One region of the Erwinia sp. HDF1-3R genome, then DNA from elsewhere that is predicted to be linked to it. Evidence: predicted binding sites of a transcription regulator. Region 1 holds the regulator's gene; each other region holds the start of a gene.
The links. Region 1 encodes CRP, which controls carbon source genes, mostly activating them, when cyclic AMP is high. Its sites were predicted from a motif close to ATGTGANNNNNNTCACAT; they were not measured.
Positions count from the first base shown of each region.

Region 2: a site for CRP is predicted at 1,289-1,306, ahead of udp (uridine phosphorylase). Genes of this name have one in related genera too.
Region 3: a site for CRP is predicted at 5,383-5,400, ahead of msrB (peptide-methionine (R)-S-oxide reductase MsrB). Genes of this name have one in related genera too.
Region 4: a site for CRP is predicted at 6,266-6,283, ahead of cdd (cytidine deaminase). Genes of this name have one in related genera too.

Region 1 covers NZ_CP155071.1:4,416,007-4,423,852, forward strand. The annotation lists gene AAGR22_RS20135 (hydrolase) at 1-330, shown strand, start outside; gene AAGR22_RS20140 (YheU family protein) at 332-550, shown strand; gene AAGR22_RS20145 (phosphoribulokinase) at 634-1,503, shown strand; gene AAGR22_RS20150 (OsmC family protein) at 1,583-1,987, opposite strand; gene crp (cAMP-activated global transcriptional regulator CRP) at 2,296-2,928, shown strand; gene AAGR22_RS20160 (YccS/YhfK family putative transporter) at 2,987-5,119, shown strand; gene AAGR22_RS20165 (aspartate aminotransferase family protein) at 5,202-6,419, opposite strand; gene AAGR22_RS20170 (aminodeoxychorismate synthase component II) at 6,503-7,078, opposite strand; gene ppiA (peptidylprolyl isomerase A) at 7,233-7,805, opposite strand.
Region 2 covers NZ_CP155071.1:233,035-240,880, reverse strand. The annotation lists gene rmuC (DNA recombination protein RmuC) at 1-335, opposite strand, end outside; gene udp (uridine phosphorylase) at 407-1,168, opposite strand; gene AAGR22_RS01125 (dienelactone hydrolase family protein) at 1,455-2,282, shown strand; gene metE (5-methyltetrahydropteroyltriglutamate--homocysteine S-methyltransferase) at 2,398-4,668, opposite strand; gene metR (HTH-type transcriptional regulator MetR) at 4,804-5,745, shown strand; gene AAGR22_RS01110 (DUF1456 family protein) at 5,899-6,369, shown strand; gene AAGR22_RS01105 (hypothetical protein) at 6,606-6,851, shown strand; gene AAGR22_RS01100 (carboxylate/amino acid/amine transporter) at 6,917-7,771, opposite strand.
Region 3 covers NZ_CP155071.1:2,635,739-2,643,584, forward strand. The annotation lists gene AAGR22_RS12025 (NAD(P)H nitroreductase) at 155-706, opposite strand; gene sppA (signal peptide peptidase SppA) at 899-2,755, shown strand; gene ansA (asparaginase) at 2,838-3,857, shown strand; gene pncA (bifunctional nicotinamidase/pyrazinamidase) at 3,867-4,511, shown strand; gene AAGR22_RS12045 (DUF1315 family protein) at 4,580-4,858, opposite strand; gene msrB (peptide-methionine (R)-S-oxide reductase MsrB) at 4,864-5,268, opposite strand; gene gapA (glyceraldehyde-3-phosphate dehydrogenase) at 5,607-6,602, shown strand; gene AAGR22_RS12060 (D-hexose-6-phosphate mutarotase) at 6,670-7,548, shown strand; gene AAGR22_RS12065 (aldo/keto reductase) at 7,667-7,846, opposite strand, start outside.
Region 4 covers NZ_CP155071.1:3,235,600-3,243,445, forward strand. The annotation lists gene AAGR22_RS14780 (hypothetical protein) at 1-358, opposite strand, end outside; gene AAGR22_RS14785 (hypothetical protein) at 740-988, shown strand; gene AAGR22_RS14790 (GNAT family N-acetyltransferase) at 1,089-1,526, shown strand; gene apbC (iron-sulfur cluster carrier protein ApbC) at 1,662-2,774, opposite strand; gene metG (methionine--tRNA ligase) at 2,946-4,976, shown strand; gene AAGR22_RS14805 (CidA/LrgA family protein) at 5,133-5,528, shown strand; gene AAGR22_RS14810 (CidB/LrgB family autolysis modulator) at 5,521-6,213, shown strand; gene cdd (cytidine deaminase) at 6,340-7,224, shown strand; gene AAGR22_RS14820 (NAD-dependent malic enzyme) at 7,388-7,846, shown strand, end outside.

The DNA of each region.
Region 1 (7,846 bases):
CTGGAAGCATTAAAAACGCTGCGTGACTTCGATAACGCCATCACCGCGCCTGCCCATGGCTTTCTTGACGCGACGGACTATTATCAACGCTGTAGCGCCATGCCGCTGCTGCCCGGCGTACGCAAGCCGCTACTGATTATTCATGCCAGGGACGACCCTTTTATGACTGATGAGGTTATCCCCGCGCCTGACCTGCTGCCCCCGTCGGTGGAGTATCAGCTCACCCGGCACGGCGGGCATGTAGGATTTGTTGGGGGGACCCTGCGCAGCCCCGAAATGTGGCTGGAGCAGCGTATCCCCGAATGGCTTTCAACCTGGCTGGACAACTAACGTGATTATTCCCTGGAAAGAGCTGGACGCAGAGACGCTGGATAACCTGATTGAATCTTTCGTGCTGAGAGAAGGCACCGACTACGGCGAGCAGGAGCGCTCGCTGACGCAGAAAGTGGAGGACGTACGCCGTCAGCTTATCAGTGGTGAAGCCGTACTGGTCTGGTCCGAACTCCACGAGACGGTGAATATTATGCCGCGCGGCAGGATTACCGGTTAGCGATCGTGACCGGGCGTGACACCCGGACGCAAATCGTGTTACCAATGCCGCCTTGATGCGTTTTTCTCAGAGAGTCGTTAGCCATGTCAGCCAAACATCCTGTGATTGCCGTAACGGGTTCCAGCGGTGCGGGAACCACGACTACCAGCCTGGCCTTCCGCAAAATTTTTCAGCAGCTAAACCTCCATGCCGCTGAAGTTGAAGGTGACAGCTTCCACCGCTTTACGCGTCCTGAAATGGATATGGCTATTCGTAAAGCGCGTGATATGGGCCGCCATATCAGCTATTTCGGCCCCGAGGCTAACGATTTTGCCCTGCTGGAGCACACGTTTGCCGAATATGGCCGCAGCGGCAGCGGCCAGTCGCGTAAATACCTGCACACCTACGATGAAGCGGTACCCTGGAACCAGGTGCCGGGCACCTTTACGCCCTGGCAGCCGCTGCCCGAGCCGACTGACGTGCTGTTCTATGAAGGTTTACACGGTGGCGTAATGACGCCGCAGCATAACGTTGCGGAGAATGTCGATCTGCTGGTCGGCGTGGTACCGATCGTCAACCTTGAGTGGATCCAAAAGCTGGTCCGCGACACCAGCGAGCGGGGGCACTCCCGCGAGGCGGTGATGGACTCCGTGGTACGCTCGATGGAGGACTACATCAACTATATTACCCCGCAGTTTTCGCGCACCCACATCAACTTTCAGCGCGTACCTACGGTGGATACCTCCAATCCGTTTGCGGCACGCGGTATCCCATCGCTTGATGAAAGCTTTGTGGTTATCCACTTCCAGGCGCTGGAGGATATTGATTTCCCCTATCTCCTGTCGATGCTGCAGGGCGCGTTTATCTCTCAGATCAATACGCTGGTGGTGCCGGGCGGCAAAATGGGGCTGGCGATGGAGCTGATAATGGGGCCGCTGGTCAGGCGTCTGATTGAGGGGAAAAAGATAGTCTGAGACACCGTGCGTTAAGCACAGAGAAAAAAACAGTCTGGGCCACTGCGCATTAGCCCCACAGGCTGGGGCTAATGGAATGTTAAATTTCGATCGCTTCAAAGCTGTGGGTGATTTCAACGCCTTTGCCCAGCATCAGGGCAACGGAGCAATACTTTTCTGCCGACAGGTCGACGGCGCGGGAAACGGCTTTCTCCTCCAGGCCCTTACCGCTGACAATAAAGTGCAGGTTGATATGGGTGAACAGACGGGGTGCTTCTTCCCGGCGTTCGGAAGTCAGTTTGACCTCGCAGTCAGCCACGTCATGGCGCCCCTTTTGCAGGATTGACACCACGTCGATGGCGCTACACCCGCCGGCCGCCATCAGCACCATTTCCATTGGGCTGGGTGCCTTATCGCCCGCATTGCCGTCCATTAAAATCTGGTGTCCAGATGAGGATTCTCCCAAAAAGGTGAGCCCTTCTACCCATTTAACACGTGCTTGCATAACAAATCCCTCTAAGTCATTCAGTTAACGCCAGATTACGCTTCGGCAACAAAAACGGCAATGCGACAATTTTCACACTATGCTGAAGCGAGACAACACAAGACACTCGTTCCAAGCTGTGCTACAAACAAAGCTGTAATAATTTCGTTCGTACTCTACAAGCATGACGAAACGGCACAACATAACGACCCAGGCCTGCGACAGGGTTCGGGATAATTTCCCTGAGGGGAAACGCGTCACTATTTCAACGCCTGACAGGGAACTCTGCCCCTGTGTTTAGGCATGATGACAACAGAGGATAATCGCGAATGGTTCTCGGCAAACCGCAAACAGACCCGACTCTTGAATGGTTCCTGTCACATTGCCATATTCATAAGTATCCATCCAAAAGCACGCTAATTCACCAGGGTGAGAAAGCGGAAACGCTTTACTACATCGTGAAAGGTTCAGTAGCGGTGCTCATTAAGGATGAGGAAGGCAAAGAGATGATCCTCTCTTACCTCAACCAGGGCGACTTTATCGGTGAACTTGGCCTGTTTGAAGAGGGTCAGGAGCGTAGCGCATGGGTCAGGGCGAAAACCGCCTGTGAAGTGGCTGAAATATCCTATAAGAAATTCCGTCAGCTTATTCAGGTTAACCCTGATATTCTGATGCGACTCTCTTCGCAGATGGCTCGTCGCCTGCAGGTGACGTCTGAGAAAGTGGGGAATTTAGCTTTCCTCGATGTGACGGGTCGCATCGCGCAGACGCTACTGAATCTGGCTAAGCAGCCGGATGCAATGACTCACCCGGATGGGATGCAGATCAAAATCACCCGCCAGGAAATTGGTCAGATTGTGGGCTGCTCGCGCGAAACCGTGGGCCGCATACTCAAAATGCTGGAAGATCAGAATCTGATCTCCGCACACGGTAAAACTATCGTAGTTTATGGCACGCGCTAACCGGCTCTGATCCCCCCGGCGCAACCTCCCGTTGCGCCTTTTTTATTGGTATGGAGCGATGTGGCGCAGACTGATTTATCATCCTGAGGTTAACTATGCCCTGCGTCAGACGCTGGTGCTCTGTTTACCAGTAGCGATTGGATGGCTGTTGGGCGATCTGCAAAAGGGACTGCTGTTCTCCCTGGTACCCGCATGCTGCAATAACGCCGGTCTGGATACGCCGCATAAGCGCTTTTTCAAACGCCTTATCGTGGGCGGAAGCCTGTTTGCCTTTAGTAGCTTTCTGATCCAGTACCTGGGTGAGCACAGCGTTCCCCTGCCTGCGATTCTGTTTGCTATGGCAATGCTGCTGGGCGTCACGGGTGAAATCAGCCCACTGCATGCCAGGCTGCTGCCCGGATCGCTTATCGCCGCCATCTTCACCCTGAGTCTGGCCGGTCGCATGCCGATATGGGAGCCGCCCCTGCTCTACGTGCTGGGGACGATCTGGTACGGGGTGTTCAACTGGTTCTGGTTCTGGCTGTGGAAAGAGCAGCCGATGCGCGAAACCCTCAGCCTGCTATACCGCGAGCTGGCCGACTATTGTGAAGCCAAATATACCCTGCTCACCCGTCTGACCGATCCTGAAAAAGCCCTGCCGCCGCTGCTGGCCCGCCAGCAAAAAGCCGTCGATCTGATCGGCATCTGCTATCAGCAGATGCATATGCTGGCCGCCAACCGCGACAGCCATCATAAACGTCTCATCCGCGCGTTTCAGGTCGCACTGGATTTGCAGGAGCATATCTCCGTCAGCCTGCATCAGCCTGAAGAGGTGCAGAAGCTGGTCGAAAAAAGCCATGCTGAAGCGGTCATTCGCTGGAACGCGCAAACCATCGCCGCTCGACTGCGGGAGCTGGCCGATGATATTCTCTACCACCGGCTGCCGGAGCGCTTTGTGATGGACAAGCCGCTCGGCGCACTTGAAAAAATCGCCCGTCGAAGCCGGGATAATCCGGTGGGACAGTTCTGCTACTACCACTTCAGCCGTATTGCGCGCGTCCTGCGCACGCAGCGCCCTTTATATCAGCGCGACCTGATGGCCGATCGCCAGCGCCGCCTGCCGCTGCTGGCCGCCTGCAAAAGCTATCTGTCGCTGAAGTCTGCCGCCCTGCGCACCGCCGCCCGCTTTGCCGTGATGCTCACCTTCGCCAGTACCCTGGCGATGTTTTTCGACCTGCCCAAGCCCTACTGGATCCTGATGACGGTGATGTTTGTCAGCCAGAATGGCTACAGCGCCACCCGCGTACGCATCCAGCACCGTGCACTCGGTACGCTGGCCGGGTTGATTATCGCCGCCGTCGCCCTGCGCCTCCACGCGCCTGAGGCGATGGTGCTGTCGATAATGCTGGTTATCACGCTGGTCAGCTACCTGGTTATCCGCAAGTTCTATGGCTGGGCGATGATTGGTTTTACCGTCACCGCCGTGTACTCGCTACAGTTGCTCTCGCTGAACGGCGCTGACTTCCTGCTGCCGCGGCTGATGGATACGCTGATGGGATGCATGATTGCCTTTGGCGGCATGATTTGGCTGTGGCCCCAGTGGCAAAGCGGGCTGCTGCGGCAAAATGCCCACGACGCGCTGGGCACCTACCAGGATGCGCTGCAAATGCTGCTTGGCAGCGAGCAGAATCCGGTCAGGCTGGCTTACCAGCGTATGCGCGCCAACCAGGCGCATAATGCGGTGTTCAACTCGCTTAATCAGGCCATGCAGGAACCGGGGTTTGATTCAAACTATCTGGCAGACATGAAGCTGTGGGTGACGCACAGTCAGTTTATTGTCGAGCATATCAACGCGATGACCATCCTCGCCCGTGAACATACGATGCTTACACCGGCGCTGGCCGAGCGCTACCTGCAAAGCTGTGAAATCGCCCTTCAGCGCTGCCAGCAGCGGCTGGAGTATGATGGTCCCGGCTCGGATACTAACGTGCTGGAGGATGTACAGGGAGAGTTTGAACAGGGACCGATAACGATTCTGGAGCGACACCTGAGGCAGATACTCGATCACCTCAGGATTATGCATACCATCTCTTCGCTGGCCTGGCGCGACAGACCCCATCATGGACGCTGGCTGTCGCGCCGCTTAAAAAAAGCGCCTGAAACGAAAGGCAGCAAGCACAGAGAGAAGCGGGAGGAGAGCAGGCAAGCATAACGCGGGGTTTTCAGCCATCCAATAATCTCCCTTCATGCTTCATGCTTCATGCTTCATGCTTCATGCTTCATGCTTCATGCCGTCAGAATAGCGCTGTTTCTACCGCCCTGGCAAAGCGGGCCATGCCCTCTTCAATATCGGCAGGCTCAATCACCAGCGAAGGCGCAAAGCGCAGCACGTCCGTTCCCGCGTTAAGGACCATCACCCCTTCATCCGCTGCGGCATGAAGAATATCCCGCGCCTTACCGGCATGCTCCGGCCTGAGTGCGGCCCCGATCAGCAGCCCCTTGCCCCGGATATCACTGAAGACCGGCCGCCTGGCGTCCAGCGCGGTTAGCGCCGCAACAAATTGCTCGCGACGCGCTTCCACACCGCTCAGCACCGATTCGGTGTTGATGATATCCAGCGCGGCCTCTGCCACGGCGCAGGCCAGCGGATTACCGCCATAGGTGGTGCCATGGACGCCCGGCGACATGGTTGACGCTATCTCATCGGTGGTGAGCATCGCGCTGACCGGGAAGCCGCCGCCCAGGGCTTTGGCAGTGGTGAGGATATCAGGCACCACGCCATAGTGCTCACAGGCAAACAGCTTGCCGCTGCGGCCCATGCCGCTCTGCACTTCATCCAGCACCAGCAGCGCCTGATGTTTATCGCACAGTTCGCGCAGCCCCTGCATAAATGCCTGGGTAGCGGGCATCACTCCGCCCTCGCCCTGGATCGGTTCCACTACGATAGCGCAGGTATGGTCGTCAATGACCGCTTTCACCGCAGCGAGATCGTTAAAGGGAACATGGACGATATCGGCAGGTTTAGGCCCGAAGCCATCGGAATATTTCGGCTGCCCGCCGACGGACACGGTGAACAGCGTGCGACCATGAAAGGCGTTGTGAAAGGCGATAATTTTACTTTTATAGGGCGAATGGCGTTTGGCAGCATAGTAGCGCGCCAGCTTAAAGGCGGCTTCATTGGCTTCCGCACCGGAGTTAGCAAAAAAGACGCGGTCGGCAAAGGTGGCGGCAATCAGCTTGCTGGCCAGACGCAGCGCAGGCTCGTTGGTGTAGACATTGCTGGTGTGCCACAGGGTCTCGCCCTGGGTTTTTAACGCCTCAACCAGCGCAGGGTGGCAGTGGCCCAGCGCGGTCACCGCGATACCACCGGAAAAATCGATATACTCTTTGCCCTGTTGATCCCAGACGCGGCTGCCTTTGCCCCTGACCGGCACAAACTGCGCGGGTGCATAAACAGGCAAAATAACCTCATCAAACGTCGCGCGCGTTACCGCTGATTTGTCCGCTGCCATCGGTGACCCCATTTGTTTCGTTGCATGAAAGTGAAATATTAGTCACAAAATATGCATAAAAAACCACTCAAAGGCAACTTAATTTACGGCTTAAGGAAATTCTCCAGCAGCTGATGCCCCTGCTCGCTAAGAATGCTTTCCGGATGGAATTGCACCCCTTCCAGCCGCAGCTCACGATGGCGAAGCCCCATAATCTCATCGGGCTGGCCGTTGCGCAGCGTCCAGGCCGTGACTTCAAACTCTGTGGGTAGCGATGCCTGCTCAACAATCAGTGAATGGTAGCGCGTGACGGTCAGGGGATGATTCAGTCCGGCAAACACGCCGCCGTCACGGTGTTCAACCGGTGACGTTTTGCCGTGCATCACCTGGCGGGCGCGAACAACCCGGCCACCAAACGCCTGGGCAATGGCCTGATGCCCCAGGCAGACGCCTAAGATCGGTATCCTGCCGGCAAAATGACGAATAGCCGCCAGGGAAATACCCGCTTCGTTGGGCGTACAGGGCCCGGGAGAGATAACCAGATGCTGCGGACGCAGCGCGTCAATTTGCGCTAACGTCATCGCATCATTGCGCTGGACACACACGTCCACCCCCAGCTCGCAGAAATACTGGTAGAGATTCCAGGTGAAAGAGTCGTAATTATCAATAAGCAGCAGCATGGAGGCTCCGGGCCGGATGAAGACGCCGCTATTCTACGCATTTTCCCCCTGTCCGTTTATCACTTTGCTCTGGATAGCAAAACGCGGCCTGAAGGCCGCGCTTACCGCCCTGAGAGCGCGGGCGGGAAGGAACGCAGAACGCAGGTCGAAACCGTTAAGGCAGCACTTTAGCTGAAAGGATAACGACAGGCTTAACCGGGACATTCTGATAAGGGCCGACGTTCTGTGACTGAACCTGGGAAATTTTGTCTGCCACATCCTGACCTTTAACGACTTTACCAAATACCGCGTAGCCAAAGTCACGCTGACCATGATCGAGAAAAGCGTTATCGGCAACGTTGATAAAGAACTGGCTGGTGGCGCTGTCTTTGTCAGCGGTGCGGGCCATGGAGACGGTACCGCGTTTGTTCAGCAGGCCATTATCCGCTTCGTTTTTAATCGGCGCTCTGGTGGGCTTTTGCTGCATATCGGTGGTAAAGCCGCCGCCCTGCACCATAAAGCCAGGGATCACGCGATGAAAAAGCGTGTTGTTATAGAAGCCGCTGTTAACGTAGTCGACAAAGTTCTTCGTCGAGGCGGGTGCCTTCTGATTATTCAGTTCAAGTTCAATATTTCCCGCTGAGGTCGTCAGCAGAACATGGGTATCCCCTTTCGCAGCCAGTGCAGATACGGAAAGTGAGGAGAGTGCCAGTACGGTAGCGACGGCTGCCAAAGTGCGTTTTAACATGGAAAATTCCTTTCTGAGGGCGGTGGTCAGAAAAACAAAAT
Region 2 (7,846 bases), 610 kb from region 1:
CTATTGACCTCCAGCTGATTACGCAGCTCCCGGCTGAGCTGCTCACTTTCATTACGCCAGTGTTCAAGGTGATGCAGTTTTTCCTGCGCAGCCGACAGCCCACCGTGTAGCTGGCGTAATTCTGCCTCAGACTGTTTTTGCGTTTGCTGCTGATTTTCAAGCTGCTGATGCAGGCGATCGCGCTCCTGTCGGAGCTGATCCGCCGCCTGCATCAGTAACTGCCGTTCGGTTTCCTGGCGGGAAAAGCGCTGCTCGCTCCGAAACCAGGCCAACAGCCAGCCTGCCAGCAGGCCAGCCAGCCCGATCCCTACGCTGTATATCGTTGTTGCATCCACAGGCGTCCTCCGTCCCGATCATGTCTGGAGGAAAAGGTAGAGGCGCACTGTATGAATGTCCAGACAAAACGTTACACCAGGCGGCGGGCTGCCTCAACAACGATACGTACGGCGTCGCTCTCGGTGCGCTTCATCGCTTCTGCATCAGGAATTTCCTGCTGCGTGCGGTTAACGATCACCCCGGCAACCATGCCTGCCCGCAGCCCCTGGCTGGCGCACATAGTCAGCAGCGTGGCGGACTCCATCTCATAGTTCAGCACGCCCATTTGCTGCCACTCTTTCAGCGAATGTTGGAAGCGGCTCACCACGCGGCCTGAAAAGGTGTCATAGCGTTCCTGACCGGGATAGAAGGTGTCAGACGAGGCGGTGATACCGATATGCGTTTTAGCACCGGCGGCCTTAGCGGCCTCCACCAGGGCGGTGGTGCAGCTGAAATCCGCCACGGCCGGGAATTCAAGCGGCGCAAAGTGCTGGCTGGCACCGTCCAGACGAACCGAACCGGTGGTGACCAGCACGTCGCCGACGTTGATATCTGGCTGAATAGCGCCGGTGGTACCTACGCGCAGAAACGTGCGCACGCCAAGCTGCGCCAGCTCTTCCACGGCAATAGAGGTTGAAGGCCCGCCAATACCCGTCGAGCAAACAACCACGGCTTTACCGTTAAGCTCTGCGCGCCAGGTGGTGAATTCACGGTGAGAAGCCAGGTGCACAGGGTTCTCCATCAGGGCGGCTATTTTTTTCACCCGCTCAGGATCGCCCGGCACAATCGCTAACGTTGCGCCCTGTAGGTCAGCCCGGGTAATACCGAGGTGGAAAACATCTGACTGCGCCATGTGATACTCCTGCTAGAGAAAAGGGATAGGTAACAATGCTGTACGATAAAAGAATGTCGCACCTATTTATGTGACTAATCTCACTACACATAATGAAAGTTACAGGAAAAATAACGATAAGAGTGATATATGTCGCATTTTAGGACTCTCCACCCCGTCAGGGAACCGATTGACCCTGTTGGCTCCGCGCTGCCAGTGTTAAAGAGAAGTAAAGCCCGGTCACCTGGTCTGGACGCAATCCTGGCTATAGTTAGCTGATTGCGCTAACGCATGCACGGAGAGGACAATGAAAACCGAAGATAATATGACTCAAAAATTGAGCAACAATGGGTTCACTCCCGCGGTATCGCCCACCGCTTCCACCACGATCCTGACCGACAGCGCCGATATCCTGTCCGGCGAAACCTCTGTTCCTACTCAGGGCGAAAATATGCCCGCCTTCCATGCCCGCCCCCGCCACGCAAAAGGTCCGCTTCCGGTCGTTTTGGTGGTTCAGGAAATTTTTGGCGTCCATGAGCATATTCGGGATATCTGTCGCCGTCTGGCGGTTGAGGGTTATCTGGCTATCGCGCCAGAACTCTATTTCCGTCAGGGGGATCCGTCAGAGTATAGCGACATTCCGACCCTGTTTTCCGAGCTGGTTAGCAAGGTGCCTGATACCCAGGTGCTGGCCGATCTTGACCATGTGGCAAACTGGGCATCACGCAACGGCGGTGATATGCGCAATATGGCGATTACCGGATTCTGCTGGGGCGGGCGTATTACCTGGCTTTATGCCGCGCATAACCCGCAGCTGAAAGCAGGCGTTGCCTGGTACGGCAAACTGGTGGGTGAAAAAACCCTGAAGCAGCAGAAGCATCCGGTCGATGTGGCCGTGGACCTTAACGCGCCGGTACTGGGACTGTACGGCGGCAAGGATGACGGGATCCCGCTTGAGAGCGTAGAAACCATGCGTCAGGCGCTGCGCGCGGCCAATGCGGACGCAGAGATTGTGGTTTACCCGGATGCCGGTCATGCCTTTAATGCCGATTACCGGCCCAGCTATCATCAGGAGTCAGCCAGAGACGGCTGGCAGCGGATGCTGGCCTGGTTCCGCCAGTACGGCGTGGAATAGGACAGTAAAGCCCCGGGGATCTCCCGATCCACGGGGCCTTAGCCATCGGCGACCTTTGTCGCGCTAAGTCGCAATCAGGCGTTAGCGTTCTGCCTTGCTAACGCTAACGCCCTGCTCATGCTTTAGCGTTGCGCAGGTTCTGCGCCGCCTTAACCATATTCGCCAGCGCCTGGCGGGTTTCGGTCCAGCCTCGGGTTTTCAGGCCACAATCCGGATTCACCCACAGGCGTTCGGTTGGAATACGCTTTGCGGCTTTCAGCAGCAGCGACTCAATGCCTTCCACGTCAGGCACGTTCGGGGAGTGAATATCGTAAACGCCCGGACCAATTTCGTTCGGATAGTCAAACTCTTCAAATGATTCCAGCAGTTCCATGTCAGAGCGTGAGGTTTCAATGGTGATCACGTCCGCATCCAGCGCCGCGATGGAGTCCATGATGTCATTGAACTCGCAGTAGCACATATGCGTGTGGATCTGCGTATCATCCTGCGCCACCGCGGCGTTCAGGCGAAAGGCGTCCACGGCCCACGCCAGATACGCGGCCCAGTCAGACTGGCGCAGCGGCAGACCTTCCCGCAGCGCAGGCTCATCAATCTGAATAATGCCGATACCCGCTTTCTCCAAATCTTCCACTTCGTCACGCAGCGCCAGCGCAATCTGTTTGGCAATGGTCTCGCGGGAAACATCCTCACGTGGGAAAGACCAGCAAAGAATGGTTACCGGGCCGGTAAGCATGCCTTTGACTGGCTTATCCGTCAGGGACTGCGCGTACTTCGCCCACTCCACGGTAATGGGGTGTGGGCGGCTGATATCACCAATAATCACCGGCGGCTTAACGCAGCGGGAACCATAGCTCTGGACCCAGCCATTTTGAGTGAAGGCGAAGCCATCCAGGTTTTCACCGAAATACTCCACCATATCGTTACGCTCGGCTTCGCCGTGCACCAGCACGTCCAGACCTAAACTTTCCTGCTCCTTAATCGCCTGTTTGATATGTTCAGCGATACCGGTGCGGTAGTGGCTACCGTCCAGGCGACCCTGCCTGAAGTCCAGTCGCAGGCTGCGGATCTCGGTGGTCTGCGGGAATGAACCAATCGTCGTGGTAGGCCAGGTCGGCAGCTGGAAACGAGCACGCTGGGCTGTGGCGCGCGTTTGATAACCGCTGTGACGCTGGCTGTCTTCAGCCGTAATGCCCGCCAGGCGTTTACCCACCGTCGCATTATGCACCCGGGTAGAGTGATGACGCGCGCGAACCGGCGCGCTCCAGGCTTCCAGTGACTGCGGATCGTTATTATTCAGCGCCTTGCTTAACAGTGACAGCTCGGCGCATTTTTGCAGGGCAAAGGCGAACCAGCTTTTCACTTCCTCATCCAGACGGGTTTCCGTGCTCAAATCGATGGGACTGTGCAACAGTGAGCAGGATGAACCAATCCACAGCTGATTGCGCTGGCCGATCAGCGGCTGCAAACGTTCAAACCAGCTGCTGAGATCGGCACGCCAGACGTTACGGCCATTAATGACCCCGACAGAGAGCAGCCAGTCGGCTGGGATCTGGCTATTCAGCTGTGCGATATCATCCTTGCCGTGCACCAGGTCGACGTGTAAACCCTGTACCGGCAGCGCGCGGATAGTCTCAATGTTGGTTCCCGCACTGTCGAAATAGGTGGTCAGCAACAGTTTGGTTTTGCCCTGCAAAGCATCAAAAGCCGGTTTGAATGCGTTCAGCCACGCCTGTGGCAGCTCCAGAACCAGCGCAGGCTCATCGATCTGTACCCATTCGATACCGCGTTTTGCCAGCCCGGCCAGCACCTGCTGGTAAACCGGCAGGATGTCCTTCAGCAGGCTCAGGCGATCAAACTGCTCACCCTTCACTTTCCCCAGCCAGAGATAGGTTACCGGCCCCAGCAGAACGGGTTTCACTTTATGGCCCAGTGCCAGCGCTTCGTCGACTTCGTCGAGGATCTGCGTCCAGCTCAGTTTGAACTGCTGGCCCTTAGTGAACTCAGGCACGATATAGTGGTAGTTGGTATTGAACCATTTGGTCATTTCGGCAGCGGCGGCAGGCTCACCGCCGGGCGCGCGGCCGCGACCCAGCCGGAACAGCGTATCGAGATCGATCGAGCCGTCTTTATTCTGATGGCGAGCCGGTACGTTGCCTAACAGCAGGCTGGTGGTCAGCACATGATCGTACCAGGCAAAATCACCCACCGGGAGCAGGTCCACGCCCGCTTCCTGCTGCTGCTGCCAGTGACGGGCGCGCAGCTCACGGCCAACGGCCAGTAATTCTTGCTGGGTGCTGTTGCCTGCCCAGTAGCTTTCCTGGGCTTTTTTCAGTTCGCGACGCAGACCGACGCGAGGGAATCCGAGTGTATGGTTAAGAATGGTCATCAGTAGTTTCCTCGTTTGCCGCCCGTTGTCGCTGCAATCAGGCTTTTAGACGTCCAGATGTTTACACATCTATAATCCGCAGGTACTGTAGTCACCACAAGCGCAAAATGTTCACTGTGGATGTGAAGGACTCTCATGATCGAACTCAAACACCTGCGAACGCTCCAGGCACTACGAACGACAGGTTCGCTGGCCGCAGCGGCAGCACAGCTTCATCAAACACAATCCGCCCTGTCACATCAGTTCAGTGATTTGGAACAGCGGCTGGGGTTTCGTTTATTCGTGCGAAAAAGTCAGCCGCTGCGCTTTACGCCGCAGGGAGAGATCCTGCTCAATCTGGCTGAACAGGTCCTGCCACAGATCCAACAGGCGCTACAGGCCTGCCACGAGCCGCATCAGACCACGCTGCGTATTGCGATTGAATGTCACAGCTGCATTCAGTGGCTTACCCCGGCGCTGAACAACTTTCGCCAGAACTGGCCGCAGGTGGTAATGGATTTCAAATCGGGGGTGACCTTCGACCCGCAGCCGGCCCTGCAGCAGGGGGAGCTGGATCTGGTGCTGACATCGGATATTCTGCCGCGCAGCGGCCTGTTCTACTCGCCGATGTTTGATTTTGAAGTCCGTCTGGTAATCTCTCCCGATCACCCTCTCGCCCGGCGTGAACATATTTCACCTGAAGACCTCGCGAATGAGGTGTTGATGATCTACCCGGTCCAGCGCCAGCGACTGGATATCTGGCGCCATTTTCTTCAGCCCGCCGGTATCAGTCCGGCCCTGAAAAGCGTGGACAATACGCTGTTACTGATCCAGATGGTGTCTGCAGGAATGGGTATTGCCGCGCTGCCGCACTGGGTGGTGGAGAGTTTTGAACATCAGGGCCTGGTGGTGACCAAAACCCTGGGTGAAGGTCTCTGGAGCCGCTTATATGCGGCGGTCAGGGACGGTGAGCAGCGTCAGCCGGTTGTGGAGGCGTTTATTCGATCGGCTCGCCAGCACGCCTGCGATAACCTGCCGCGCGTGAAGGATGCCTCCCTTCCCGGCACGCCCCTGCCCCAGTCGAATATCTCATCCTGAGTACCTTTAGCCGGTCACTGACCGGCCGAATAGGGCGTAAGCGCCGCGCCTGATGAACCCATCCTGTTAACGCCCTGCTGGCGTTTTTCCTGTTTCTGCTGCCATTTGTCTCTATAATGCGCCCAACAGCTTTTGTTCCCTGATGAGATTGCTATGACAAATAACGACGTTCTGCGCAGCGTGCGCTACATGCTGAATTTAAGCGATGCCCAGGTAGTCAGCATTCTGGCGCTGGCAGAAAGTGAAGTGGCCGAAGCTGAAGTAAACAGCTTCCTGAAAAAAGATGACGACGCGGGCTTCCGCGCCTGCCCGGATGTCATTATGGGCTATTTTCTCAACGGGCTGATTTTCTCCCGTCGCGGCAAGAGTGAAGAGGCCCCTGCGCCCTCTATTGAGCGGAAGATGACCAATAACATCATCATGAAAAAGCTCCGGGTCGCGTTCGATTTAAAAACAACCGATATTCTTGAGATATTAAAACTGGCTGACTTTGCGGTCGGACAATCGGAAATCGGGGCGATTTTCCGCAAACCGGGGCATAAAAACTACCGTGAGTGCGGCGACCAGATTCTGCGAAACTTTTTAAAGGGTTTAACGAAGAAAATTCGTCCGGCAGCGAAGTAAATCTCGCGCCGCCGCGTGGGCAGCGTCACACTGCTCACGCCGGTTAACACTGACCGCCTTTTTCCCTCTCCCTTTCAGTCCCCGCCCCCTTTTATGCTTCATATTTACACCCACTTAAAAGATATAACTATTTGGATTAAATACTATTTTATCCTGGCTCTTACTCTCATAACATTACCGCTCACCCAGTAGGGTGGATACGCTAATTTTTTATATCAAGGATTGAGGTAATAACTATGCGAGTTTTAAGCAGCACTGAAGTAGCAACCGTCAGCGGCGCAGGTAAAGTTCAGGAAAAAATGTCCGGAATATTTGGTTCATTTTTCTCAGATATCTTTAATACGCTGACCTGTGCAGCCGATCTGGGTTATACCGAACAGCAGTTCACTGAGGCAGGTAAAGATCTTGGCGGCCGTATTGGTGCCAGTATTGAAGGAAAGCTAAGCAAAATCGCTGACTGTATCAGTAAACTGATCAAATAATAAAAACGCAGTCTTTCACCGGGGAAGGTGACTCTTTCCCCGGCTTTATCAGGCCACGCTTCACGCTATCCTTTATTAACAATCCACTTTTTATGTACCCAGAGCGACAGGCAAATGACTGCGGCACCGATCAGAAAACTCGGCCAGTGCGGCTGCCTTTGCCAGATAGCAAGATTAACCAACAGCCCGGCTGGTACATGCATATTGTTCATTATCCCCAGCGTCCCGGCGTCAACCTGAGTGGCACCATAGTTCCACATAAAGTAGCCGAGGCCAGAAGCCACCACGCCCAGCCAGATGAGTATTCCCCACTGGAATGACGTCGTGGGAAGCCGGTGCGGATTACCCCAGAGAAACCAGGCCACAACGGCGACAGCGGCCGCGCCCAGATAGAACCAGGAGAACGCGGTATGCTGCGGCACGGGCCGAACTTCCTGTAGACGCTTGTACCCCACCAGGCCAATCGCAAAGCAGATATTCGCCAGCTGGACCAGCAGCAGGCCGAACCAGAAATGGTCACTTATTTTGTCGTAGCGAATAATGGCCGCGCCCACCACCGCCAGCAGGGCGCTAAACAGGTAGCCCGCACGTATGCCACGCCCCCTTAGCAAATCGTAAATCAACGTCACCCAAAGAGGAGTAAGTACGGTAAACAGCAGAAAGTCCGATACGCTGAGATAGAGAAAAGCCTGGAAGCTGATCAGATACATAATGCCCAGCTGCATCGCGCCTACCGCCATATACAGCAGGATGGTTGAAATCCGGTGGCCGCGAAAACGTAAAAAGGGCAGGAAAACGACTGCCGCGAGCAGCAGGCGGATCAGCACGGAGAATACGCTATCAACCTGCCCCGCCAGATACTCGCCTATCAGGCTGAAAGAAAAGGCCCACAGGACTGTGGTGACAATCAGTAACGTCACAATGATTCACTCGGCAGTAAAAGGGGCCGTAGTGTAGCGAAAACTCAGGGATCACAGGAAAATATTTGGTTTACA
Region 3 (7,846 bases), 1.8 Mb from region 1:
CCCGCGACGCGGGCGCGGGTATCATGGCCCGCAATGGTAACCTGTCAGGCTAAGCGTGGTAAGTCCGGGCGCATAATTGCCGCTCCGTTTGCTTATTATCGCGACAAATTGCAGAGCGGGTCACAAGCCTGCAGGGATTGTGACCCGCTGTCACTCAGAAATAACTGACAAATGGAGCGGTGTCGGGCGGAAGAACGGTAGTGGAAGATTTGAGCTGGGGCGTACCAAGGTACAGAAAACCCACCAGGCTATCCTGCTCGCGGCAGCCAAACGCCTCGCGCACCGCCTGATGCTCAGTCCAGGCACCGGTACGCCAGACGCCGTTAAACCCCTGCGCCAGCGCGGCCATCTGCATTGCCATCACCGCACAGCCTGCGGAAACCACCTGCTCCCAGCGCGGGACCTTCGGATGGTCTTCGCAGCGCGCTACAACGGTGATGATCATCGGCGCGCGAAACGGGGACTGTTTTGCCTTTTCAATGGCCTTTAAATCCATATCATCCTGACGGGCCGTCGTTTCCAGCAGCTGGCTGAAGCGCTCGCGTCCTGCGCCTTCGATAATGCTAAAGCGCCACGGCTGGAGCGTGCCGTGGTCGGGCGCGCGCATACCGGCACGAAGGATATTCTCCAGGGCTTCACCCGCAGGCGCCGGTTCACTGAGCCGCGAGGCAGAACGACGGTTAACCACTAAATCCAGCGCATCCATAAATTTCTCCTGATAATGATTCTGATTTAGCAGAAACTAGCACAGGATGATGATTTGTTACAGCATGGCGCTTTTTCCTGCTGACAATAGCGCCCTGGCTAATTAGGATGTCACCAACCTGCTCCGGTTTCGCCGTTCGTGCGCTCTTGCACCCGGTGAAACGGGCTTTTTTACCGCGATTATGGAGATAATATGCGCACTTTGTGGCGAGCAATCGCTGGTTTTTTTAAATGGACCTGGCGACTGCTGAATTTCGTCCGTGAGTTCATTCTCAATCTGTTTCTGGTGGTATTGATTCTGATCTGTATTGGAGTTTACGTTCAGTTCAGCCGCCCTGCCACGCCGGAACAATCCCCTAAAGGCGCACTGATTGTTGATCTGAGCGGCACGGTGGTCGATAAGCCCTCCGTCAGCAATAAGCTCAGCAAACTTGGTCGCCAGCTGCTGGGTACCAACAGCAACCGCCTGAAGGAGAATTCGCTGTTTGACGTAGTGGATGCCATCCGCCAGGCGAAAGGCGATGCCAATATTACTGGCATGGTGCTCGATCTGCGCGATTTCGCCGGTGCCGATCAGCCCTCGCTCCAGTATATGGGTAAGGCCCTGCGCGAGTTTCGCGACAGCGGTAAACAGATTTACGCCACCGGTGACAGCTACAGTCAGGCACAGTACTACCTTGCCAGCTTCGCCAATAAAATTTATCTCTCCCCACAGGGTACGGTGGATATCCACGGTTTTGCCACTAACGGACTCTACTATAAGTCACTGCTGGATAACCTGAAGGTCTCATCACACGTCTTCCGCGTGGGGACCTACAAGTCGGCCGTTGAGCCGTTCCTGCGGGATGATATGTCTCCGGCAGCGCGCGAGGCGGACAGCCGCTGGATGGGCGAACTGTGGCAAAACTATCTCAATACCCTGGCGGCCAACCGTCAGATCACCCCGGATCAGGTTTTCCCGGGTGCGCAGGGCCTGCTCGATGCACTACAGAAAACCGGCGGCGACACGGCTGAATACGCCAAAAATGCCCGGCTGGTGGATGAGTTAGCCTCGCGCTCAGCGGTTGATCAGCAGCTGACGAAAGTTTTCGGCTGGGATAAAGAAGCAAAAGATTTCAACGGTACCAGCATCTACGACTATCAGGTCAAAGATCAGCAGTCAGCCGACGGCAATATCGCGGTAATTATGGCTAACGGTGCGATCATGGATGGCGACGAGACGGCGGGCACCGTGGGGGGTGATACCACCGCGATGGAAATTCGTCAGGCACGTCTGGATCCGAAGATAAAAGCCATTGTTTTCCGCGTTAACAGTCCCGGCGGCAGCGTAACAGCCTCCGAAACCATTCGCGAAGAGCTGGCGGCGGCGAAGGCCGCAGGTAAACCGGTGGTCGTCTCCATGGGCGGCCTGGCGGCATCGGGCGGCTACTGGGTCTCCACCCCGGCCAACTACATCATTGCCAGCCCGAACACCCTGACCGGCTCGATTGGGATTTTCGGCGTGATTAATACCGTCGAAAACTCACTCGATGCGATTGGCGTTCATACGGATGGCGTGTCTACCTCGCCGCTGGCCGATGTGGCCACCACTAAGGCGCTCCCGCCTGAAGTTCAGCAGATGATGCAGTTGAGCATTGAGAACGGCTATAAAAACTTCCTTAATCTGGTGGCGCAGGCCCGTAATAAAACCCCGGAGCAGATCGACCAGATCGCTCAGGGTCACGTCTGGACGGGCAGCGATGCCAAAGCAAACGGACTGGTTGACGCGCTGGGCGACTTTGACGATGCCGTTGCCAAAGCGGCCGAGCTGGCTAAGCTGAAACAGCCCCAGCTAAACTGGTATCAGGACGATCCGGGCATGCTTGATATGCTGTTCAGTCAGATGGATGTCTCAATTCGCGCCGCGCTGCCTGATGTCCTGAAGGTGTGGCTGCCCGCGCCGGTTATGGACACCATGGCGGCAATGAGGGATCAGCCCGGCCTGTTTGATAACCTTAACGATCCGCAAAATCGCTATGCCATCTGCCTGACCTGTGGTCAGGTGAAATAACCCGGTGGCAGCCCGGCATCACGTCGGGCTGCCTTTACCCCTATTCCTGTCATGCGCCTGTACGACAGGCCAGAGCTTATACATGCAAAAGAAATCTATCTACGTGGCCTATACGGGTGGAACCATAGGCATGCAGCGTTCTTCCCAGGGCTATATTCCGGTGTCTGGGCATCTGCAGACCCAACTGGCAAATATGCCCGAGTTTCATCGCGCCGAAATGCCTGACTTTACCATCCATGAGTATCAGCCACTGATTGACTCATCGGATATGACCCCGCAGGACTGGCAAATCATCGCCGATGATATTCGTCAGAACTACCATCGCTATGACGGCTTTGTGATCCTGCACGGCACCGATACCATGGCCTTCACCGCGTCTGCGCTCTCTTTTATGTTGGAAAATCTCGCCAAGCCGGTAATTGTGACAGGGTCACAGATTCCGCTTGAGGAACTCCGCTCCGACGGACAACAGAATCTGTTGAATGCACTCTTTGTGGCGGCGAACTTCCCGATAAATGAAGTATCTCTGTTTTTTAACAATACGCTTTATCGCGGTAACCGCACGACCAAGGCACATGCCGACGGTTTCAATGCGTTCGCCTCACCCAATCTGGCCCCGCTGCTTGAAGCCGGTATTCATATCCGCCGTCTGAACACCCCGCCAGCTCCCCACGGCGAGGGTGAGCTGATCGTGCATCCGATTACCCCGCAGCCGGTTGGCGTGGTGACGATATATCCCGGTATCTCAGCCGATGTGGTCAGTAATTTTCTCCTGCAGCCGGTAAAGGCGCTGATTCTGCGCTCGTACGGTGTAGGTAATGCCCCCCAAAACCCTGCCTTCCTGAAGGAGCTTAAAGAGGCTTCCTCGCGCGGGATAGTGGTTATCAACCTGACTCAGTGTATGTCCGGTAAGGTCAATATGGGCGGTTATGCCACCGGCAACGCGCTGGCGCTTGCAGGGGTGATCAGCGGTTACGATCTGACCGTCGAGGCGACGCTGACCAAGCTCCATTTTTTACTGTCACAGGGCCTTTCGAGCGACAGGGTACGTCAGCTGATGCAGGTTAATCTGCGCGGCGAACTGACGCCAGACGAGAAATAAGGAACCATAATGAAAACGCAGCAGGCACTGTTACTCATTGATTTACAGAATGACTTTTGTCCCGGCGGCGCGCTGGCCGTGGAGGAAGGTGATGCGGTTATCGCCGTAGCAAATCAGGTTGCGATGCGTTTTCACCAGCGTGGTCAGCCGGTGGTCGCCACGCTCGACTGGCACCCGCATCACCACGGCAGCTTCGCCTCAAATGCCGGAGAAGTGCCCTGGACCATGGGGGAGTTGGATGGGCTGCCCCAGGTCTGGTGGCCCGATCACTGCGTTCAGGGGAGTAAGGGGGCAGAGCTGCACCCTGAGCTTAATCGCAGCGTGCTCGTCAAGCAGATCTATAAGGGAACGGATCCCCGCACAGATAGCTACAGCGCCTTTTTTGACAATGGCCAGCGCAGCCAGACCGGCCTGGACAGCTGGTTAAAATCGCAGGGGGTGACGGCGCTAACGGTGATGGGCCTGGCGACCGATTACTGCGTGAAATATAGCGTGCTGGACGCGCTAAGGCTGGGCTATCGCGTCAGCGTGGTTGTCGCAGGGTGTCGGGGTGTGAATCTGGAAGCGGGTGACGGTGAGCGGGCGCTGGCGGAAATGGCGGCCAGCGGCGCGCTGCTTATCAATGCTGATGGGGCGGAAGGAACGCTCCGGTAAAACCTGCTGCCGGGATTTAACCGGGGATCGTGGCGTAAACCAGCGACAATTATTCCTCCAGGAATAATTTATTGCAGCTTAATGCGGGTGACGTTGTCATCCACAATGCCAAACGCTTCCTTAAGCTCTCTTTTGCTTTTTGTCACCATCTCGCCACCCTTGCCAATGCTCATATGCTGCGGCTGCTCATTATATTTCGCCTGCCACATCATCACCAGCTGCAGGCTGTTCTCTTTCTGCGCATCCGTCAGCGCGACGCCGTCGGCCCATTTACCCGTTTCAACGGCAGTCAGCAGACGCTGGTAAACATCCGGCGTCATGGCATTAATCATCTCATCCAACACCATTGCCGCTATCCTTTAATGTTGTTGCCTTCTTCGTCAGAAAAGCTTAACGAAGCGGAATTGACGCAGTAGCGCTCGCCCGTAGGCTGAGGACCATCCGGAAATACGTGCCCCAGGTGGGCATCACAGCTGCCGCAGCGAATTTCGATACGCTGCATACCGTGAGTGTCATCTTCAATATAACGAATAGCATCATCGCTGACGGGCTGGTAAAAACTGGGCCAGCCGCAGCCGGAGTCGTACTTGGTTTCCGACAGGAACAGCGGCGAATTGCACACCAGGCAGTGATACAGCCCTTCGCCTTTGTTATGCAGCAGCTTGCCGGTAAAGGGTCTCTCGGTACCGCGCTCCTGGGTCACATAACGCTGTACTTCGTTCAAATCGGTTTCTGGGTTCAGATGTTTGTTAGCCATATCGATACTCTCTGGCGGTGTGTTCTGGATAATGTCTATCATTCTAACAAATACATAACAACGTCAGGGGATTTTTTCGCTTACAGAGATATCTGAAAGTAAAAGCAGACGATTATGTGATTCAGATCACTCTTTGATACCCCTGCCCCTTTATATTCGTGCAGGAAGGCCCAAGATTAGGTTCTAACGGGTGCCGCGAATCATGCTTTCAGATAAATTATTCCTGCTCGCTGGTTTGATTTGTCGCAACAATTGAAGCGATTCCGCTTGACGCCTGGTAAGGTTTTTGTAATTTTACAGCCAACCTTTTATTCACTAACCAATAGCTGGTGGAATATATGACTATCAAAGTAGGTATCAATGGTTTTGGCCGTATCGGTCGCATCGTTTTCCGTGCTGCTCAGCAGCGTTCTGATGTAGAAATCGTTGCAATCAACGATCTGCTGGACGCCGAGTACATGGCTTACATGCTGAAGTACGACTCTACCCATGGCCGTTTCGACGGTACTGTAGAAGTCAAAGACGGCCACCTGGTTGTTAACGGCAAAACCATTCGTGTTACCGCTGAAAGAGATCCAGCTAACCTGAAATGGGGCGAAATCGGCGTTGACGTTGTTGCTGAAGCAACCGGTATCTTCCTGACCGACGAAACCGCACGTAAGCACATTCAGGCTGGCGCGAAGAAAGTCGTACTGACCGGTCCTTCTAAAGACAACACCCCAATGTTCGTTATGGGCGTGAACCACAAGTCTTACGACGGCCAGGACATCGTTTCTAACGCATCCTGCACCACTAACTGCCTGGCACCGCTGGCAAAAGTGATCAACGACAAGTTCGGCATCGTTGAAGCGCTGATGACCACCGTGCATGCAACCACTGCAACCCAGAAAACCGTTGATGGCCCGTCTCACAAAGACTGGCGTGGCGGTCGTGGCGCATCTCAGAACATCATCCCTTCTTCTACCGGCGCAGCAAAAGCCGTAGGTAAAGTGATCCCTGAGCTGAACGGCAAACTGACCGGTATGTCTTTCCGCGTCCCTACGCCAAACGTCTCCGTGGTTGACCTGACTGCTCGTCTGGCTAAGCCTGCCTCTTACAAAGAAATTTGTGATGCAATCAAAGCGGCTTCTGAAGGCGAACTGAAAGGCGTTCTGGGCTACACCGAAGATGACGTGGTTTCTACCGATTTCAACGGCGAAGTTCTGACTTCTGTATTTGATGCCAAAGCAGGTATCGCCCTGAGCGACACCTTCGTCAAACTGGTTGCCTGGTATGACAACGAAACGGGCTATTCAAACAAAGTTCTGGATCTGATCTCTCACATTGCTAAATAAGCAGCTGAAAGACTAATCAGGGCGACTCCGGTCGCCCTTTTTTTATCGGCTTGAAAAAGGTTTCCTCATGAGCGAAAAACTCTTTTCCCTGGCGGTTACTGACCAGATCACCCCCTATATTTCGCAGAGAAAAATAGGCGACCTGCCCCTTTTAACCATTGTTCATCCAAAAGTCAGGGCGGCCATCACCTTACAGGGCGCGCATCTGATTGCCTGGCAGCCTGGTAGTGAAAAGCCCGTTATCTGGCTGAGCGAGAAGACAGCCTTTACCGCAGGGAAAGCCATCCGGGGCGGCGTGCCTGTCTGCTGGCCGTGGTTTGGTCCGGCAGGTGAACCCGCTCATGGCTTTGCGCGTAGTCTGCCCTGGACGCTGTCAGCACACGATGAGAATGAAGAGAGCGTGATGCTGACCTTCGTGCTGGAAAGTGACGAGCGCACGAAAAAGCTCTGGCCGCATGATTTCACCCTGATTGCGCGCTTCCGCTTCAGCGATCGCCTTGAAATTGAACTGGAGGCGCACGGAGACTTTGAGGCAACGGCCGCGCTGCACAGCTACTTTAACGTTGCCGACATCGCCGGTGTTGAAGTGAGTGGGCTTGGCCACCCCTATATTGATAAGGTCAGTGACGGGGCTGAGGGAAACTCTGCATCCGGCAGGCAAACCTACCCCGATCGGGTCGATCGCGTGTATACCCAACCTGAAGACTGTAGCGTTATCACCGATACTGTCGGTCAGCGTACCATCGAAGTCTACCACCACCACCATAGTGACGTTGTCACGTGGAACCCTGGCCCTGCACTGTCATGCAGTATGGGAGACATGGCCAATGAGGGTTATAAAACGATGGTGTGCGTGGAAACAGCGCGTATCTCATCCGCAATGAAGAGTTCGGGCGAAAGCCCATCCCGGCTGGCTACCACCATTAAAGTGCGTAAAAACGCCTGACGATACGCAGTGAGGCGGTAAAAAAGTTACCGCCTGACCAGGCTTTAATCCCTTACTGCCTTACCTTGCACCCGATCGGGTTTGAATGCCGCCAGGCGCGACCCTGCGCTGGCTCGGCTTAGACGACGTCGAGCGCGACCTTCCCGGTGGGCGGTGGAAAGGCCTGGTCCATCAGCGCCAGCTCCTCCCTGTTCAGCACCACCTTCAACGCAGCCGCATTCTCGTCAACGTGTTGCACCGATCCTGCTTTGGGAATAGCCATGACGCCCTGCTGGCGAATAACCCAGGCCAGCAGCAG
Region 4 (7,846 bases), 1.2 Mb from region 1:
GCCCACGTTCCGGATGGCACTTCTGCAATTTCTCCTGCGATAATAGAGTCCAGACGCCTTCTTTTTTCACCAGAGAAAATACCGTTTTCTCACTGGCTATCGAATCATCAAAGAGTCCGCTTTCTTCGATCGTTACCGTTGCGGTGTCGGGTGACTCGCCCCCACTAACCTGCTGAGTTATCGTCAGAGGCGTGATCTCCTCCTGAAACCCCTCCCCCATCGCCCTGACTGCGAGATTAAGGGGAGTCGCAGATCCGCAGAAGCTGTCGCGTTCTGGCCGTTTTTCGTTACATCCCGTCAGCAGCGAGGCTAACAGGCAGGCTGTAAAGATCGAGGCTAAAGAGTGTGTTAAATCCATTTTATTGATCCCTGTGAAATAAAAAACCTGAGAAGGAAAACGTGCTTAAAATACAACCTTCTGAGGTTAACGATAACGTGCTTAAAATATAACCTTTTGAGTTTAATGATAAATAGAAATTTAGCTTAAACGCCATTCTGTCACCTATTCATACCGTCGGCTTCCGCTGATCCTTCAGGCCCCTTACGCCACACGACCACGACGACTGTACGGGCACCCCTTACTTACGCGCCCACGCCATGCAGACTGAGCGGATCACCAACACTCATCCCCACTACATATTAAAAATGCTTTATCCCCGCCCACATTTTGCTAAAGTCCGACATTCCGCTAATCTGAGGGGCACCCTGCCGGACAGACAGGCAGCAGACGGGAAGGTACATGATTAGACCGCTTAATGAAGAATATGGCATCAGCGTGGCGGCACTGAAGATGCTGCAATACCTGAAACAGATTTCACGCGGCGATGCGTCGTTTTCGATTCTGGACACCACTCTGAATCACCGCTGCAACGTCACGCCACCGGATAATTTCAAACTGCTGGATCAGCTGTTTGAAGCCGGTAAGATTGATTACGACTACCGGGGAACCGGGCTTGACAGCGAACGGCACGTCAAGCTGGTCAGGTAGCGCCCCCACCGGGCCATCCGGGCGCACGGCGCGTTCGGGGACGTCGTTCCGCTGGCGGCCGACATCTGGCTAAGGTCCGGCTAAAACAGGATTATAAATGATAAATGTGCGGCCCTTTACCGAAGCCGATCGCCCTTTTCTGCGTACGCTGTTCCTTGCCTCGCGCAGGGCTAACTGGCCCTGGCTTGACGGCAGCGACTGGAGGCTGGAAGACTTTGACCGGGTCACGCTGGGCGAACGTATTCTGGTCGCGGAGGAGAACGGCCACCGGCTGGGTTTTGCCGCCCTGCTGCCGAACGATAATTTTCTGCATAGTCTGTTTGTCGATCCCGACGCGCAGCGGCGCGGTGTGGGTCGTGCATTACTGACCAGGGTGCAAAACGGGTTTACCTCTACCGGCGCACTCAAGTGTCTGAAGGCGAATAAAGCCGCCGCGGCCTTTTACCAGCAGCACGGCTGGCGAATATTGGCCGACGGCGAGAGCGAGCAGGGAGAGTACTGGCTGATGCACTTTGTACGCGGTATGAAGCCAGGCTAATGGCGCTCATATCCGGGTATGCGCCCCTGCGGGTACAGGTTACCCGCCCGGGTCAGGATGGAACAGCCGTAGCGAGGTAAATTTACCTGACTCTGGCTCAGCCTGTAAGTGCAGTTAATCAGCCTGTAAGTGCAGTTAAAGTGCGCGGAAGGCAATATCAGCCGGAACCACTTCACCCTGCCAGTAGAGCTGGGCGGCGACCTCTCCCGCCAGCTGACGATACAGCTGAGTCAGCTCGCTGTCCGGACGGCGCACCACCGTGGGCAGACCGTCGTCCAGATCCTCGCGCAGCGTGATATGCAGCGGGAGCTGGCTTAGCAAACGCGTATGGTACTGGCTGACCAGCTTCTCCGCCCCGCCGCTGCCGAAGATCGATTCGGCATGGCCACAATTGCTACAGATATGTACGCTCATATTTTCCACCACGCCCAGCACCGGCACGCTGACCTTCTCAAACATGACTATCCCCTTGCGGGCATCCGCGAGAGCAATATCCTGCGGGGTGGTGACCACCAGCGCGGCGGTAACCGGCACGTTCTGCGCCAGCGTCAGCTGAATGTCTCCGGTGCCCGGCGGCATATCAAGGATCAGATAGTCCAGCTCTGACCAGAGCGTTTCATTCAGGAGCTGCATCAGCGCCTTGCTGGCCATCGGGCCGCGCCACACCATGGCATTATCTTCCGTTACCAGGTAGCCGATGGAGTTGGTCGCCAGCCCGTGAGCCATAATGGGTGCCATATGGGTGCCATCCGGCGACGTAGGCCGCTCGTCCCGCGTACCGAGCATATCGGGAAGTGACGGGCCATAAATATCAGCATCAAGCAGCCCGACCTTAGCCCCTTCGGCTGTCAGCGCCAGCGCCAGGTTCACCGCCGTGCTGGATTTCCCCACCCCGCCTTTGCCGGAGCTGACGGCAATGATGTTCTTCACCCCTTTAACGCCCGGCTGGTTTTTCACCCGCTTTAGCGTGGCAACCTCGTGGCTCAGCCGCCAGCTAATCGCCTCTGCGCCGGTCAGACGCAGCAGCTCGGCGCTGGTCGTCTCTTTCAGTACTTCAAACCCGCTGTTCCAGACGAAAGGCATCAGCAGGTCAATATGCAGGGTATTATCCATCAGCGCGCAGTGGTGGAGCGCCTTAAGCGAGATGAGATTAGCCTGAAGCGTTGGATGTTCAAAGTGGGTGAGAATACCCATCACTATGGCGCGCAGCGCTTCCGGAGAGTGCTGCTGCTGGGCGTTTAACGACATCCCGGCTCCTTTTTTTCAGTGTGAGGTGTAATCGCTAAGCATACCAGATGTCGCTTAAGCCAGCGCGATGCCCGGCAAAATCCCGAATCGGGATCGCAGTACAGTTTACGCAGGGACGACACTCGGTTACCATCTATCCCCCCTATTTAAACAGGTATAGCAAGTCTTACTATGACTCAAGTCGCGAAAAAAATATTGGTAACGTGCGCCCTGCCGTACGCTAACGGTTCCATCCATCTCGGCCACATGCTCGAGCATATCCAGGCAGATATATGGGTTCGTTACCAGCGAATGCGCGGCAATCAGGTTTACTTCATCTGTGCGGATGACGCGCACGGCACCCCGATCATGCTGAAGGCTCAGCAGTTGGGTATTGCCCCCGAGCAGATGATTGCCGAAATGAGTCAGGAACATCAGACCGACTTTGCCGGTTTTGACATCAGCTATGATAACTACCATTCGACGCACAGCGACGAAAACCGGGAGCTTTCCTCGCTGATTTATGGCCGCCTGAAGGAAAATGGTTTTATCAAAAACCGCACCATTTCACAGCTTTACGATCCGGAAAAAGGCATGTTCCTGCCGGACCGCTTTGTGAAAGGCACCTGTCCGAAATGTAAATCGGCCGATCAGTACGGTGATAACTGCGAAGTATGCGGTGCCACCTACAGTCCAACCGAGCTGATTGAACCTAAGTCCGTGGTGTCGGGGGCGACGCCGGAAATGCGCGATTCTGAACACTTCTTCTTCGACCTGCCCGAGTTTAGCGAAATGCTCAGGGCGTGGACGCGTTCGGGCGCGCTCCAGGAGCAGGTCGCGAATAAGATGCAGGAGTGGTTTGAATCGGGGCTGAATCAGTGGGACATCTCCCGGGATGCGCCCTACTTCGGCTTTGAAATCCCCGATGCACCGGGCAAATATTTCTACGTCTGGCTGGATGCACCTATCGGCTATATGGGCTCGTTCAAAAACCTGTGCGACAGGCGTGGAGACATTGATTTCGACGCCTTCTGGAAGAAGGATTCCGACGCCGATCTTTATCACTTTATCGGCAAGGATATCGTCTATTTCCACAGCCTGTTCTGGCCAGCGATGCTTGAAGGCAGCAACTTCCGCAAGCCAACCAACCTGTTCGTGCATGGCTATGTGACGGTTAACGGCGCGAAGATGTCCAAATCACGCGGCACCTTTATTAAGGCCAGCACCTGGTTACAGCATCTGGATGCGGACAGCCTGCGCTACTATTACGCCGCCAAGCTCTCCTCGCGCATTGATGATATCGATCTGAATCTGGAAGATTTCGTGCAGCGCGTTAATGCCGATATCGTCAACAAGGTGGTGAATCTGGCCTCGCGCAACGCGGGTTTTATCAACAAGCGTTTCAACGGTCGGCTCTCCGCCGAACTGGCCGATCCGGCGCTGTATAAAACCTTTACCGATGCCTCGGTCAGCATTGGCGAAGCCTGGAACAGCCGTGAGTTCAGCCGCGCGGTGCGTGAAATTATGGCACTGGCGGACATGGCTAACCGCTACGTAGACGAGCAGGCGCCGTGGGTAGTGGCGAAGCAGGAAGGGCGCGATGCCGATCTCCAGGCAATCTGCTCAATGGGCCTGAACCTGTTCCGCGTGCTGATGACCTGGCTGAAGCCTGTGCTCCCTTCACTGAGCGCGCGCGCTGAAGCGTTTTTAAACCAGACCCTGAGCTGGGAGGGTATCGAACAGCCGCTGCTCGACCACGATATCTCAGCCTTTAAGGCGCTCTACAGCCGTATTGAGATGGATAAAGTCAATGCGCTGATCGAAGCCTCCAAAGAGGATGCCGCCGCCAGCCAGCCCGCCCCAATCGGCCCGCTGGCCGATGCGCCCATTCAGGAGACGATTAGCTTTGATGACTTCGCCAAAGTGGATATGCGTATCGCGCTGATCCAGGACGCCACGCTGGTTGAAGGCTCAGACAAGCTGCTGCGCCTGACGCTGGACGTGGGCGGCGAAACGCGCCAGGTATTCTCGGGTATTCGTGCTGCCTATCCGGATCCAGAGGTGCTGAAGGGCCGCCTGACGGTGATGGTGGCAAATCTCGCACCGCGTAAAATGCGCTTCGGTCTTTCCGAAGGCATGGTGATGGCGGCTGGCCCGGGCGGTAAGGATATCTTCCTGCTCAGCCCGGACAGCGGCGCGCAGCCGGGAATGCAGGTTAAATAAGCCTGTACGGCGGCATTATTCAGCCCGGGCTGGCCGGGTCGAATAATGCACATTGAGGGGCGACAGGGTTCGCCCCTTTTTTATTCTCACCGCCTGAGTCACACTACGCTTTATTCTCCATCATGGGATTCACGTTCATCAAAGCAGGAGTTCCTCATGCATCGCGCACTGTCAATTATCTGGCGATACCTTCGCGCCTTTATCATCATTTACCTCTGTCTGTACGCCGGAAACGGCATCGCTTCCCTGCTGCCGGTGGCTATTCCCGGCAGTATCATCGGCATGCTGATCCTCTTTGCGCTGCTGGCCTCGCAGATTATGCCGGTTGAGTGGGTCAGGCCCGGCAGCCACCTGCTTATCCGCTATATGGCGCTGCTGTTTGTGCCCATCAGCGTCGGCATAATGAACTACACGCAGATATTGAGCGCGCAGTTTGGCCCGATTGTTATCTCCTGCGTCGTCAGCACCTTTGTGGTTCTGCTGACCGTGGGCCTGATTTCACACCGTCTGCACGGCAGAACAGCGGGATTAGCGGAGGCGGAAAATGAGTGATATCTGGTGGTCGCTGCCGCTTACCCTGCTGGTGTTCCTCGCAGCCCGTAAACTGGCCGCTAAGGTGAAAATCTCGCTGGTTAATCCGCTGCTGGTGTCCATCGTGGTGATTGTGCCGCTGCTGGTACTGCTTAAGATGCCCTACGCCCGCTATTTTCAGGGCAGCTCGCTGCTGAATCAGCTTTTGCAGCCCGCCGTGGTCGCACTGGCGCTACCGCTCTACGAGCAAATGCATCAGATTCGGGCGCGCTGGAAGTCGATTATCAGCGTCTGTTTTATCGGCAGTATGACCGCGATGATCTCCGGCACGGCCATTGCCCTCTGGCTGGGCGCGTCGCCGCAAATAGCGGCAACCATTATGCCTAAGTCCGTCACCACGCCGATTGCCATGGCCGTTTCCGCGACCCTGGGCGGCATCCCGGCGATCAGCGCGATCTGCGTACTGATGGCCGGCGTACTGGGTGCGGTTTTTGGTCATATGCTGCTTAACCTGTGCAAAATAAAGAGTAAGGCGTCGCGCGGACTGGCCATTGGCAACGCGTCGCACGCGCTGGGCACCGCCCGCTGCGCCGAGCTGGACTATCAGGAAGGGGCTTACAGTTCGCTGGCGCTGGTGATCTGCGGCATCATTACCTCGCTGCTGGCACCCTTTATCTTCCCGATCATGATGCACCTGTGGCGGTAAACTTGCGGCAAGTCCCGCATTTGTAGATCCTTTTTCACATATTACATTGTAAATGTGAACAAAATCACATACAACGCTGCGGAGGCTCGCCAGAATAAGCGGCCAAATCTGCCAGAGAGGCCTGTTATGCACCCACGTTTCCAGGCAGCGTTTACCGCGCTGCCCACGCCGCTGCAGAGCGCCCTGCTGCCTGTACTTTCCCGTGATGATTTTGCGGCTTTTTTCACCCCGCAGCAGGTTGAAGAGATCAAAAATGTTAGCGGTCTGAACGATCGCGAGCTGGCGTTTGCCCTGCTGCCGCTGGCAGCCGCCTGCGCCGTTGCCCCGCTTTCAGACTTTAACGTCGGCGCGGTCGCGCGCGGCAAAAGCGGTCATTTGTGGTTCGGTGCCAATATGGAGTTCAGCGGCGCCACCATGCAGCAGACGGTCCATGCCGAGCAGAGCGCGATTACTCACGCCTGGCTCATGGGCGAACGGCAGCTGGAGGCGATCACCGTAAACTACACGCCCTGCGGTCACTGCCGCCAGTTTATGAATGAGTTAAACAGCGGAACCGCGCTGAAAATCGATCTGCCAGGACGCGACACCGCCACGCTCGGCCACTATCTGCCGGATGCCTTTGGGCCGCGTGACCTGGCGATCCAGACCCTGCTGATGGATGAAACTGATCAGGGGATTCAGCCAACGGGCGATGCGCTGACGCAGGCAGCCCTTCTGGCCGCTAACCGCAGCCATGCGCCTTATACCCAGGCCTGGAGCGGCGTCGCGCTTGAGGCGTCGGACGGCGCTATTTTTGCCGGTTCCTATGCGGAAAACGCCGCATTTAACCCCAGCCTCCCGCCGCTGCAGGCCGCGCTGATTTTGCTGAACCTGTCCGGGCGCAGCGTGCAGCAAATCCGGCGGGCGGTACTGGCTGAATCAGCGGAGGCGAAGGTGATTCAGTACCAGGCAACCGAAGCAACGCTTCGGGCGCTGGGCTGTAACCATCTGACCGTGACACCGCTGGCCTGACCCCATTATCCCGCCGTGGGTGCGGCCAGATGGCCCATTGCGCCGCACCTTAACGGCAATAGTGCTGCTGCTTTTGTTATCAATTGTTAACAAAAGCTGTACTTTCAGATGAATTATTTTAGGATTGTTCCACATCTTCCCGCTTCGAATGAGTAATACCCGCATGGAACTCGACTACGAAAGTAAAAGACCGCTCTATATCCCTTACGCTGGCCCTATCCTGCTGGAATTCCCCCTGCTGAATAAGGGCAGCGCCTTCTCCGTCGAAGAGCGTAACGATTTTAACCTCAACGGCCTGCTGCCTGAAACGGTGGAAACCATTGAAGAACAGGCCCAGCGCGCATGGCGACAGTTTGAGGATTTCAAAAACGATAACGACAAGCACGTCTACCTGCGTAATATCCAGGACACTAACGAAACGCTGTTCTATCGCCTGCTGGACAATCATCTTGAAGAGATGATGCCGATTATCTACACCCCAACCGTGGGTGCTGCCTGCGAACACTTCTCTGAAATTTACCGTCGCGCGCGCGGGCTGTTTATCTCTTACCCCAATCGCGGCAGCATTGAAGATATGCTGCAAAACGCCACCAAGCAGAACGTTAAGGTGATCGTGGTCACC